3 regions of the Rhizobium sp. CC1099 genome follow, and region 3 is predicted to be linked to each of the others. Evidence: riboswitches for the same ligand, from Rfam matches in the RefSeq annotation. Region 3 holds a riboswitch; each other region holds the start of a gene.

Region 1 (4,279 bases), 250 kb from region 3:
GCTGACGACGGCGCTCGGCGGTTTCAAGACGCTGGGCGACCTGCGCACCAATCCCTTTGGGCTCCCTGCAGAGTGGCAATGGTCGAATTATACCGATATCCTCTTCGGGGAGCGATACTGGCTGCAGATCTTCAATTCGCTGGTCATTGCAGCGCTCACGGTCTCTCTCACGCTGATCGTCTCGTCGATGGCCGCCTTCACCTTTGCGCATGTCCGTTTCTTCGGCTCGTCGTTCCTGCTGAACTATTTCCTGCTCGGCCTGATGTTTCCGGCAGCAACGGCGATCCTGCCGCTCTTCATCCGCATCCGCGATCTGGGTCTTCTCGATACCTATTGGGGCGTGGTGCTGCCGCAGGTCGCATTCGGCCTCGGCATGAGCATCCTGCTTTTCAGGAATTACTTCCGAAACCTCCCGGAAGAATTGTTCCAGGCGGCCTTTGTCGACGGTTGCGGCTATCTGCGCTTCTTCTGGTACATCTCGCTGCCGCTTGCGCGGCCGATCGTTGCAACCGTCAGCATCATCTCCTTCGTTGGCAGCTGGAACAGTTATATCCTGCCGCTGATCATGCTGAATTCGGAATCGAAATATCCGTGGCCGCTCGGCATCATGGTCTATCGTGGCGAGTATGGCACCGAATGGCAGCTGGTGCTCGCCTTCATCGCGCTTACCATCCTGCCGACGGTGATCGTGTTCTTCGTCGCCCAAAGGCATATCATCGCCGGTCTGACCGCTGGTGCCGTGAAGATCTAAGCAGACCTGTGCATCATGCCCAGAGCTGATGAAAATGCTGAACCGGACCGTGGCCCGAACCGACGCTGAGCGTGCCGGCTTTGGCAACGGCGGCAGCCAGGTAATCTTTGGCTGTAGCGACCGCGGCCTCGAGCGATCCGCCCTTTGCGAGTTCTGCTGCAAGCGCGCTCGAAAGTGTGCAGCCGGTGCCGTGCGTGTTCTTCGTCGGAACGCGTGGCGCTTCAAACCAGGTAATCCCGCTTTCGCTTACCAGGACGTCAGGGCTTTGCATCCCGCCAAGATGGCCGCCCTTTACGAGAACGGCAGAGGGACCAAGCGCACGCAGCTTTTCCGCTTGCCGCTCCATTGCATCTCGGGTCCCTGCGGCCGGCTCTCCGAGCAGAGCGGCGGCTTCTGGCAGATTGGGGGTAAGAAGCGTTGCGAGCGGCAAAAGCCGGGTCTTGAGAAAGTCGATGGCTTCAACATCAAGGAGGGCAGCACCTCCTTTGGCAATCATCACCGGATCGAGCACGATCGGTATGCCGCGGTGCGGCAAAAGGGCATTGGCGACAGCTTCGGCAATCGGTGCATTGGCGATCATGCCGATCTTGACCGCATCGACACGGATATCGGCGAAGACCATGCCGATCTGCTCGGCGACGAAGTCAGCGGGAACTGCATGCACGCTGGAAACGCCCTGGGTATTCTGAGCCGTCAAGGCCGTCAAAACGGCCATGCCATAGGTGCCGCGCGCCGAACAGGTTTTCAAATCGGCCTGGACGCCCGCGCCGCCCGAAGGGTCGGAGCCGGCAATGGAAAGAACGTTGCATATCATGCGCGTGCCTTTCGGATTGCGTCAGTAATGCTCGCGGCAGCCTGCCGCGGATCGGGCGTGCCACAGATAGCAGATACGACCGCGAGCCCCTTTGCCCCTGCCGCAAGCACATATTCCGCATGGGTCGCCTTGGGGCCGCCGATCGCGACCCCTGGTACGCGGCAGGCCCTCGCGCGCCTTGCCACGCCATCGATGCCGATCGGAGGCTTGTGATCCGGTTTTGTCGATGTGGCAAAGACAGGACCGATACCGGCATAGTCGACGATTGCCGGGTCGACGGCCGCGGCCATTTCCTCGGTTTCCACCGAAAGTCCAAGGATCATCGATGATCCGATCTGTTTGCGCGCGTCGCGGGCGGCCATGTCATCTTGGCCGACATGCAACCCATCCGCCTCGATCGCAATTGCAGCCTCGGCGTCGTCGTTGACGATCAGAAGGGCGCCGGTTTCGGCAAGCGCGGCTTTCAACGCTCGGCCGGTCTTGACCCGGCCTGCCGTGCCTGCCTGTTTATCGCGCAGCTGTATGATCGTTGCTCCGCCGGAAACCGCGGCGAGCGCCGTCTTGACCATGCCGATACCGGCGCACAGATCCGGGTCGAGGACAAGATAAAGGGAAAGATCGAAACGCTTCATCTCGATGTTACTCTTGCCGCAGCATCGAGTGCGGTTCCATCGAGCTGCGCAAGCGCGTCAAGGAGGCGCCATGAAAGGGAACCGGGCCTGATATTCATCGCGACGTAGTTGGTGATGCAATGCACGAGCGGCGGCGGCTCGCGCATGGCAGCGAAGAGTTGTCCGGGTGAAGTTCGTATCGGCATTTGCCCCTTTCTGGCGGGGCAAATGCGCGGGGAGCCGGACTGAATAAACAAGGCTCCGAGCGACTCCCTCCGCCAGCATTATCCGGTTCAGGTTCGAAGGGTACTTCTCAGCCCGTCTTGCAACGAACGCCCCTGTCTCTCATCGTGGTCTTCATTGCAGACAAATCTCTGGCTGTCACCCCTAAAAAAAGCATGGCTGTATTGCCTGAAGTCAGATCCCGCTACCAACATCTGCCCTTTGAGAGCCTGATGGGAGAAAGGCGGGAATAAAGACGTTTTCATGCCGCTCTTTTGTCGAACTATGGCGGCTCCTTTTTCGGCGGGCGGCGGAGTTGCAAGCTTCGATGACGGCGATGACAAGAACGAGCCCGGACGCTCAATGCTCCGATATTTGTTGGGACTCTCCGGCGCGTTCGGCCGGAATGCACACCCACTCGGGGCGACTGCGATCATGTATTGCGTAATCGTTTTCGTTAAATATTCTGGCTACATCGTCAAAATTCTCGGTAACTTCCACCACTATAAGTGGTCTTATATTCGCTAGACAGTGCGAACTACCGAGAAGCACGCGGTGTTCGGCACCCTCCACATCTATCTTCAGCAGCGCCGGACGAAGGCCCGTCTCTTCCAAGAACGTGTCAAGCTGCATCATCTCGACCGTGACGGATTCCATCAGCGCATCGCTGAACGCATTTTCTCGGGTTTGTTCAAAATTTTTATAGTTTTTGTCCAATGAATTGTTCTGTCCCGACAGGCCTTCTATCCAAAATTCCACGGGGCCATCGAGATCTCCACACGCGGCTTCAACGATTTTAATGTTCGCAAAGCGCTCTGTATTGGTTCGAAGATACGGCAAATTGTTGGGCCCAGGTTCGAAAACAATAACAGTACCGTCATCGCCAACAATCTTTGCTAAATGAACCGAAAGATAGCCGATATGGCCGCCGAGCTCGACAACGGAATCTCCGGGCTTTGCAAGTTCGGCGAGCGTCTTCATGATATGCTTCTCGCGGTGCTTCCCTTTGAACCAATATCCCCGATGTTTATAAAGGTTTAATCTTATGGGCGCATCGCGCCACCAATGATGGCGCACGATAATATCGCGCGTTCCCCAAGTGCGAAGGACATGGAGTGCAACTCGCCGCAGAGGGCGGTATCTCGCCAGACTTCGCAGCGGCATCGTACGGTCTCCGATCGAAGATGTTTGAAGGACAAGCTCTCCAAGCTTGGAAGTTACTTCACTTTTTTGCGTTTTAGAATACCTTAAACCGACGGAGGCGTTGGCGATGAGCTTAAATGACGTTACATCGGCTGATAAAATCGATGAACGCGCAAGGGGGCATGGGCAACCTGCGGTCGCGACAATTTCGCAGTCTTTGGAGTTATATGCATTTTTTGCTGCTATATTTCTATGCTCGATGAATTATTTTAGAAGTGAATATATTTATTTCACGCTTGCAGATCTGTCTTTTCTTCTTTGCTTTTCTCTCGCTGTTGCGAACGCGAATATTGTCGTCAATGTCATTGGCAAGCTGAGCACGGCCGCCTGGTGTATTGGGCTTGCCTTGCTGCTTTTGGGGTTGACTGCAAGCAGCATCGTAAGCCCAGGGCCGGAACGCGGACTCGTGGTCGTCCTGCAGTATTTCTACGCGTATTTTATTGTGCTGCTTTTGTTTGGGGGAAGGAGCTATGACGAGCTCTTAGCGGCGGCAAAGATTTATGTCTCTTCGATATTTATAATTTGTATACACGGTATCTTTCTCATTCATGTTATTGGAGAGACAAATACGCAGTTCGTCACCGGGAGCGGACGCTTTAACGGATTGATGGAAAGAGAAAATGCGTGCGCCGCCGTTATTGCGCTCGCAATTCAGGTCCTGCTTCTGCTCGTTTCCTT
Region 2 (4,279 bases), on a different replicon from region 3:
CGCATCGCCGAAAGGCCGCAGTGCCATGAACCACCCGGTTGCGAGTACGATTGGAGGCACGAGCAGGACCATCGATGAAGCACCGCCCATGGCTGTGAAAAAGGACCTGTCGGTAACCCCGCGCCGCCGCTTCGATAAGATTGCATGCCGGGCACGAATCATGGCCATCGAAAGGACGATCGAGAGCAGAGCGGCCGAAAGCGAGATCGCCAAGCTCATCCCGGCTGACTGCCAGAAGATCGGCTCCTGCAGCAGCTTTATGAGATCGGCGTGCAACCCGGCGGCGATGATCGACACAAGCGGGAGGCCGAGGAAGAGCACGGCGATCAGCAAGAGCAGACTGTCGGCCAATCTGGCACATTGCCCTTTGCCATCAAGCCGCTTGATGTCTCTGCCTTCGGTCAGGCCCTCGTCTCCGGCAGGCGGAAAAAGTGCCATCGCGCCGAGGATCATCGCCGTCAGCGCGATCTGCAGGAGCGACAACGCGATTGCGCGGCCGGGGTCGAAATCGAAACGGAGCGACTGGTAGATCGCGACCTCGATCGTGGTTGCTGCCGGGCCGCCACCGAGGGTTAGCACCAACGTGAAGCTGGTGGCGCAGAGCATGAAGATCAATCCGGCTATCCCAGGAATGAGCGGGCGGATCGCCGGCCATTCAATGAAGCGGAAGACCGAGCGGGGCCGCATGCCGAGGCCGCTTGCCATCAGCCAGTATTCGGCGGGCACGCGTTCGAGACCTGCAAGCATCAGGCGGCAGGCAAGCGGCAGGTTGAAGAAGACATGGGCGAGAAGAATGCCGGTTAGCCCATAGATGCTCACCGGTTCGTCAAGCCCGATCTTCATCATAAGCGAGTTCAACAACCCCTGCCTGCCCCATATCCCGATCAAGCCGAGTGCGCCGATCAGAACCGGCAGCCCCATAGGAACCGCCATCAGGCGGATGATCCAGATGCGCCCTAGAAAATGCGGCTGGCGAGCGAGCGCGCGTGCGACCGGAATCGCGAAGACGATGGAAAGTGCGGTCGAAAGCAGCGCCTGCAGCAGCGTGAAGCGCAGCACACGCAGAATATAAGGATCGAAAAGAATGCCGACGATGGCAGCGCCGCCTCCGGCAAAAAGCAACGAGAACGCTGCAAGTCCGACAAACAACGTGACGGCGGCGAGGCTGATCGCCCCGCCGGTCAATGCACGCTGCCGTTCGGCTGCGGTCTGCAGCATCAGTTCATGCTCATCGCCGCAAGCCACTCGTCGATCCAGGCCTTGCGGCTTCTGGCGACCTCGTCGGAGCTCATCAGGAAGGTCTTGGCCGGATTGACGAGCTTGCTAAAGGCATCCGGCAGCGGCTTGGAGGTTGCGGAAACGGGCATCATCCAGTTGTTCGTCGGGATGGTATCCTGGAAGCCGGGCGTCATCATGAATTTCAGGAAGTCGCGGGCAAGATCCTTGTCCTGCGCATTCTTCAAAAGGCCCGCGACTTCGATCTGGATATAGTGGCCTTCCGAGAAGGCTGCGGCCTGGTAGCGATCGGTATTCTCAGTCACCATGTGATAGGCAGGGGATGTGGTATAAGACAGCACCATCGGCGCCTCGCCCTTGGTGAACAGGCCATAGGCCTCGGACCAGCCGGGCGTGACCGTCAGGATGCGGTTCTTGAGTTTGCCCCAGGCTTCCGGCGCCTTGTCGCCGTAAATGGATTTGACCCAGAGCAGCAGGCCGAGGCCCGGCGTCGAGGTTCGCGGATCTTCGATCACGATCTTCTGCGAAGGATCACCTTCGACCAGATCCTTCATGCTCTGAGGCGGGTCCTTGATCGTTTGCGTATCGTAGATGATCGCGAAGTGACCGTAGTCGTAGGGAACGAAGACATCGTCCACGAAGCCGCCCGGCACCTTCAGCGCGCCGACATCGACGCCACTTGCGTCGAACAGGCCGGTCTCCTTGGCTTCGGTGACGAGGTTCGTGTCGATACCGAGGACGACGTCAGCCTTGGTGGAAGCTCCCTCGAGCTTCAAGCGCGAAAGCAGGGCGACGCCATCGGCGACGCTGACGAAATTGACCGTGCAGCCGCATGTCTTCTCGAAAGCGTCCTTGACCTTCGGCCCGGGTCCCCATTCGGACGTGAAACTTTCGTAAGTGTATATGGTGAGCGTCTTTTCCGCGCCGTGCGCGGCAGACAAGCCGAGCGTCGCGGCGAAAAATGCTGCGGTCAGCGAAGAGATGATCGATGTGCGGCCGGACATGGTGCGCCTCCTCCTTGAGTTTCTTTTGAAGGGGAAAAGGGCGTTGCCGAATGTCACGCGTCTAATCCCTCCGCCGGTGTTAACCGGATCAGGTTCCGCGGGTTGGCTCGATGCCTCTCAGCCGGTATCCTTGCGGACATCCAGGCACCCCGTTAGAGCGTCGGCAGATGTATCGCCATGAAGGCTTTATGACAAGGGCGAAGCGCGCTGACCGTAGCCCCTTTCCCTTGGCCCCTGCTTTGCGCTATGGGCAATGCCATGAGCCAATCCACTTTCACGATCCTGCTCGGCGGCGAACTCGCCCTGACCGAGCGCCTGCGTTCTGCCGTTTCAGGCAGCCGCTTCATCGCCGCCGACGGCGGTATGCGGCATGCAGCAGCGCTTGGCGTGGTGCCGGAGCTTTGGGTCGGGGATTTCGACTCGACGCCGCCGGATCTGGAGGGCGCATTTCCGCATGTCCCGAAACAGCCCTACCCGGCCGCCAAGGCCGCAACGGATGGTGAAATCGCCGTGTCGGAGGCGATTGCGCGCGGCGCACGGCGACTTGTCCTTGCCGGTGCGCTCAGTGGCGAGCGCTCGGACCACGCGCTGCAGCTCCTGCTTTACGCCGTCAGCCTTGCCGAACAGGGTTTCGACATTCTGTTGACCTCCGGAACGGAGGAGGCCGTGCCGCTTCTCGCTGGTAAAATTGAGCTCGATTTGCCGAAGAACAGCCTGTTTTCGGTGTCCGGCTTCAGCGAACTTCATGGTCTTTACATCGAGAATGCCCGGTATCCGCTCATCGATTTTCATTTGCCCTTCGGCTCCTCGCGTACCATTTCCAACGTCGCGGAAGGCAAGGTTCGTTTTAGGCTCGGCAGCGGCCGGGCGATTGTCCTTGCCCGCCCTTATGATTTTTCCGGAGTCTGATTTTTGGCCCCTCCCATCCTGAAACTCGCCGATATCTTCCTAAGCTTCGGCGGAACGCCTCTCTTGGCCGGCGCGGCCCTGCAGGTCGAGCCGGGCGACAAGATCTGTCTGGTCGGCCGTAACGGGTCGGGCAAATCGACCCTTCTGAAGATTGCGGCCGGCATCGTTGAAGCGCAATCGGGCGAGGTTTTCCGCCATCCATCCTCGACGGTGCGCTATTTGGAGCAGGCTCCGGATTTCGCCGGTTTCAAGACGGTGCAGGCTTATGCGGAAGCCGGTCTTGGGCCGGGCGATGATCCTTATCGCGTGACCTACCTCCTCTCGCATCTCGGCCTTACTGGCGAAGAGGACCCGAAGAACCTCTCCGGCGGCGAAGCGCGACGCGCAGCGCTTGCCCGCGTGCTGGCGCCTGAACCGGATATTCTCCTGCTTGATGAGCCGACGAACCATCTCGACCTTCCGACCATTGAATGGCTGGAAGGCGAACTTCAGAAAAGCCGCAGCGCGCTGGTCCTGATTTCCCACGACCGCCGTTTCCTCGAAAAGGTCTCTACGGCGACCGTCTGGCTCGACCGGGGTATGTCGCGGCGGCTCGACCGTGGCTTTGCCCATTTCGAAGCCTGGCGCGATCAGGTGCTCGAGGCGGAAGAACTGGAGCAGCACAAGCTCGGCAAGGCGATCGAACGCGAGGAGCACTGGCTGCGCTATGGCGTAACCGCTCGGCGCAAGCGCAACATGCGACGCCTCGGCGAGTTGCAGACCATGCGCTCGCAGCATCGTGGCCACAAGGGGCCGCAGGGGACCGTGCAGGCTGCGGTGTCCGATGCGCAGGAATCCGGCAAGCTGGTGATCGAAGCGGAAAAGATCACCAAGACTTTCGATGACCGTCAAATTGTTGCGCCGTTCTCAATCCGCGTCCATCGCGGCGATTGCATCGGTCTGGTCGGACCAAACGGCGCGGGCAAGACGACGATTCTGAAGATGCTGACGGGACAGCTTTCGCCGGACAGTGGCACGGTGAAGCTCGGGACCAATCTCGAGATTGCAACGCTCGACCAGAAGCGCGAAGATCTCAATCTGGAGGATACGCTCGCGCACTACCTGACCGACGGGCGCGGCGAGAATCTGCT
Region 3 (4,279 bases):
TGCCGGTGCCAGCAAAAAACCGTGACGATACAAGCCGTTGACGAATACTGTGTTCGCGTCGCGGGCGGCGCGTGGAAAGTTGTCGGCGAAGGCGGGGCGGATTCCGGCCCCGGTCTCGACGACGGTTGCGTCCGCAAAGGCCGGATGAAGCGCGTAGGCGGCATTCAGCAGTTCCAGCAACGAGCGTGCCGAAATCGGCCCGTCGAAATCGGTTTCGATCATCGTGGCACCGATCATGAAAAGCCCGTCGCCGCGGGGAACGATGTAGAGCGGGATGCGCGGATGCAGCAGGCGAACCGGGCGGGCAAGGTCCACCTCCCAGGTCTTGAGATAGAGCATTTCGCCGCGAACGCCGCGCAGCCCGCCGGCCTTGCCAATCTGCGCCGCACCCGTGCAGTCGACACAGTCGTCGAAGCTGCCCTCGTCGGCATCTCGAACGAACGACACGCCCTGCGTTGCAAGCCTCTCCCTCAACCTTGCGAGCGTCCGGCGGGGATCAAGATGGGCTTCGCGAGGAAAGAACAGGCCTTGCCGGAAGCGCCCGGCAAGGGCGGGTTCCAGCCCAGCAATGGCCTTCCCATCGAGCCATTCGCAACCGGTCGTACGGCTGGCGAAGCGTTGCAGTTCACCAAGATCGCGGGCCGGCGCGACCACGAGCGTACCATTGCGTCGCACTTCTCCCGGCACCATTACCTCCCACCGGTCGGCGGCATCGAGGCCCTGTAGAAGCACAGCCTCGCCAGCACTTTCCCGCTCGCACCAAGGCGCCAGCATCCCGCCGGCAAACCAGGATGCGGCACCCCTGAAACCCTCATTCGGATCCACGACCGTCACATCAGCACCGCCGGCGTGAAGCGCATGGGCAACCGAGAGGCCGGCAACGCCGGCCCCTTTGACAAGCACGCGCATCTCAGTCGCCCGAATGCTGAAGCGCTTCGACCGGAACGTAGAGATCGCCGCCCTCGCGGAATTTTGCCGCCATCGCATCCAAGCCCTCCTTCTGCGCCTCGGCGCGAATGTCGTGCGAAATTCGCATGGAGCAGAATTTCGGGCCGCACATCGAGCAGAAATGCGCGACCTTGTGCGCCTCTTTCGGCAGCGTTTCGTCATGGAAGCTGCGGGCTGTTTCCGGGTCCAGGGAGAGATTGAACTGATCCTCCCAGCGGAACTCGAAGCGGGCGCGTGACAGTGCATCGTCGCGAAGACGCGCGGCCGGATGTCCCTTGGCGAGGTCGGCGGCATGCGCTGCGATTTTGTAGGTGATGACCCCGATCTTCACATCATTCCGATCGGGCAACCCCAGATGCTCCTTTGGCGTGACATAGCAAAGCATGGCCGTCCCGAACCAACCGATCATCGCAGCCCCTATGCCTGAGGTAATATGGTCGTAGCCGGGTGCGATATCCGTCGTCAGAGGGCCGAGCGTGTAGAAGGGCGCCTCGCCGCAGACGGCAAGCTGCTTGTCCATGTTTTCCTTGATCTTGTGCATCGGAACATGGCCTGGCCCTTCGATCATCACCTGGCAGTCCTTCGCCCAGGCAATCTTCGTCAGTTCGCCAAGGGTTTCGAGCTCGGCGAACTGCGCTGCGTCATTGGCATCGGCAATCGAGCCCGGCCGCAGGCCGTCGCCGAGCGAGAAGGAGACGTCATAGGCGCGGCAGATATCGCAGATCTCCTCGAAATGCTCGTAAAGAAAGCTCTCACGGTGGTGATGCAGACACCACTTCGCCATGATCGAGCCGCCGCGCGAGACGATTCCGGTCACCCGGTTGACGGTCAGCGGGATATAGTGGAGCCGCACGCCGGCATGAATGGTGAAATAGTCGACACCCTGTTCCGCCTGTTCGATCAGCGTGTCACGATAAACCTCCCATGTCAGGTTCTCGGCAATGCCTTCGACCTTTTCCAGCGCCTGGTAGAGCGGCACGGTACCGATCGGCAATGGCGAATTGCGGATGATCCATTCGCGGATATTGTGGATGTTGCGGCCGGTCGAAAGGTCCATGACCGTATCGGCACCCCAGCGCGCCGCCCAAACCATCTTTTCGACCTCTTCGGCCATCGACGAGGTGACGGCGGAATTGCCGATATTGGCGTTGATCTTCACCAGGAAGTTGCGGCCGATGATCATCGGTTCGGCCTCTGGATGATTAATGTTGGCGGGGATGATCGCGCGGCCTGAGGCCACTTCCTGCCGGACGAATTCAGGTGTGACATAGTCGGGGATATGGGCACCGAAGCTTTCGCCGTCGCGAACCATGGCCTCGCCGTGTGCCTTTCGGCCGAGATTTTCGCGGATGGCGATGAATTCCATTTCCGGCGTGATGATGCCGGCACGCGCATAGGCAAGCTGGGTGACGGCCCTGCCGTTCTTGGCCCGCAGCGGCTGGCGCTGGCCGGGAAATTCGGGCGTCAGCCGCTCACCGCTGGCAAAACCATTGTCTTCCGGGCGCACGTGGCGACCCTGATAGGCCTCGACGTCGCCGCGGGCCAGCACCCAGTCGCGCCGAAGCTGAGGCAAGCCCTCTTCGATGCGAATATCGGCCCCCTCGACCGTATAGGGGCCAGACGAATCATAGACCGCGACTGGCGGCTCGCCTGCGGTCGGATGAACGCTGATCTCGCGCATAGGCACGCGAATGCCGGGATGGATATCTCCCGCAACGTAAACTTTGCGGGATGCCGGCAAAGGGCCGGTGGTAACGGTCGGGGTAATGGTCTTTGCGGCAATATTCATGGTTTGAGGCTCCAAGTTGTGATTGGAGACCCAGTCCTCAGCCGGAATGATGGAAAGACGCCGGCATGGATTCCACGCGTGAATTCCAAGCTTTCGAGCGCTCGCACCGTCCCTACGCCAGTATGAACTGGATCAGGTTCAACGGGTCACTGCGCGCGACAGCAGTATCTCAGCCCCTTGCCGGGACCCCCCTGGTGAATGTTCAAAGGTTAAGGTCGGGTGTCGCCGGTGTCAAGACGAGCGGCTCAAGTCACCCTCCTTTGCAGTCAGCGAGCCAGCCACCCGCCGTCGACCGGCAGGACGGTGCCGTGGACGTAGTCGGACGCCGATGAGGCGAGAAACACCGCCGCACCGCCCAGTTCGGCGGGCACTCCCCACCGCCCTGCCGGGATGCGTGCCAGAATGGCGGTACTGCGGTCCGGATCTTCGCGGAGCGCCGTCGTGTTGTTGGTGACAAAGTAGCCGGGCGCGATGGCGTTGACGTTGACGCCTTTGCCTGCCCATTCGCAGGCAAGCAGCCTCGTGACGCCGGCAAGGCCGCTCTTCGAGGCCGTGTAGGACGGAATCCGGATGCCGCCTTGGAAGGACAGCAGCGAGGCGATGTTGATAATCTTGCCCCTGCCCTTTTCGATCATGTGGCGGCCAGCGGCCTGAGATAGGAAGAAGGCCGTTTTGAGATTGGTGTCGATGACGGAGTCCCAGTCTTCCTCGGTGAAGTCGATCGCATCGGCGCGGCGAATGATACCGGCATTGTTGACGAGGATGTCGAGTGCACCGAAGGCCGAGAGCGTTTCGGCGACGATACGCTTTACCGGCGCGATCGTGCCAAGATCGGCCTTGATGGCATGGAAGCGTGCCCCAGCCTCCGTGACCATCGCCTCGGTTTCATCCATAGACGAGCGGCCGACGGCGGCAATCGAGGCACCTGCTTCCGCAAGCGCCATCGCAATGCCCTGCCCTATGCCAGTATTGGCGCCCGTGACAATGGCCACGCGGCCGGAAAGATCAAATGGATTTGCCATTGGACTTACCTTAAATCTGCGATCGCGATCTGATCCATGTCGGTGAAGCTCTTGTTGTCACCGGCCATCGCCCAGATGAAGCTGTAATTCTTGGTGCCAGCACCCGAATGGATCGACCATGGAGGCGAGATGATCGCCTGCTCGTTTGCGACCAGCATGTGCCGGGTCTCCTGCGGTTCGCCCATGAAATGGAAGACGCGCTGATCGGTATCGAGATCGAAGTATAGGTAGGCTTCCATGCGCCGGTCATGGATGTGGCTCGGCATGGTGTTCCAGATGCTGCCCGGCTCCAGCATCGTCAGTCCCATGGTGAGCTGGCAGGACTGGCAGACCTCGGGATGGATGAACTGGAAGATTGATCGCTTGTTGGCAGTTGCCGCTTCGCCAAACGTTAGATGCCGAGCCTGTTCGCGCGTCAAGAGCACCGTGGGATGCGGTTGATGTGCCGGCGTCGAAACGAGGTAGAACTTGGCGGGATTACCGGCATCAGCACTTTCAAAGCGGATGTCCACCGCGCCCT

The links. Region 3 has a riboswitch for thiamine pyrophosphate ahead of thiC (phosphomethylpyrimidine synthase ThiC). Riboswitches for the same ligand answer to the same signal wherever they lie in the genome.
Region 1: another riboswitch for thiamine pyrophosphate. It lies ahead of QA644_RS26240 (hydroxyethylthiazole kinase); the one in region 3 lies ahead of thiC (phosphomethylpyrimidine synthase ThiC).
Region 2: another riboswitch for thiamine pyrophosphate. It lies ahead of thiB (thiamine ABC transporter substrate binding subunit); the one in region 3 lies ahead of thiC (phosphomethylpyrimidine synthase ThiC).

What each region holds. Positions count from the first base shown of each region.
Region 1 is NZ_CP121642.1:1,047,685-1,051,963, forward strand. Features, by position in the region: gene QA644_RS26225 (carbohydrate ABC transporter permease) at 1-751, shown strand, start outside; gene thiD (bifunctional hydroxymethylpyrimidine kinase/phosphomethylpyrimidine kinase) at 765-1,565, opposite strand; gene thiE (thiamine phosphate synthase) at 1,562-2,197, opposite strand; partial or broken gene QA644_RS26240 (hydroxyethylthiazole kinase) at 2,287-2,382, opposite strand; TPP riboswitch at 2,430-2,526, opposite strand; gene QA644_RS26245 (FkbM family methyltransferase) at 2,759-3,562, opposite strand; gene QA644_RS26250 (O-antigen ligase family protein) at 3,669-4,279, shown strand, end outside.
Region 2 is NZ_CP121641.1:3,717,574-3,721,852, reverse strand. Features, by position in the region: gene thiP (thiamine/thiamine pyrophosphate ABC transporter permease ThiP) at 1-1,218, opposite strand, end outside; gene thiB (thiamine ABC transporter substrate binding subunit) at 1,218-2,240, opposite strand; TPP riboswitch at 2,289-2,402, opposite strand; gene QA644_RS18565 (thiamine diphosphokinase) at 2,499-3,149, shown strand; gene QA644_RS18560 (ABC-F family ATP-binding cassette domain-containing protein) at 3,153-4,279, shown strand, end outside.
Region 3 is NZ_CP121642.1:1,301,937-1,306,215, forward strand. Features, by position in the region: gene thiO (glycine oxidase ThiO) at 1-909, opposite strand, end outside; gene thiC (phosphomethylpyrimidine synthase ThiC) at 911-2,737, opposite strand; TPP riboswitch at 2,829-2,940, opposite strand; gene kduD (2-dehydro-3-deoxy-D-gluconate 5-dehydrogenase KduD) at 3,004-3,759, opposite strand; gene kduI (5-dehydro-4-deoxy-D-glucuronate isomerase) at 3,765-4,279, opposite strand, start outside.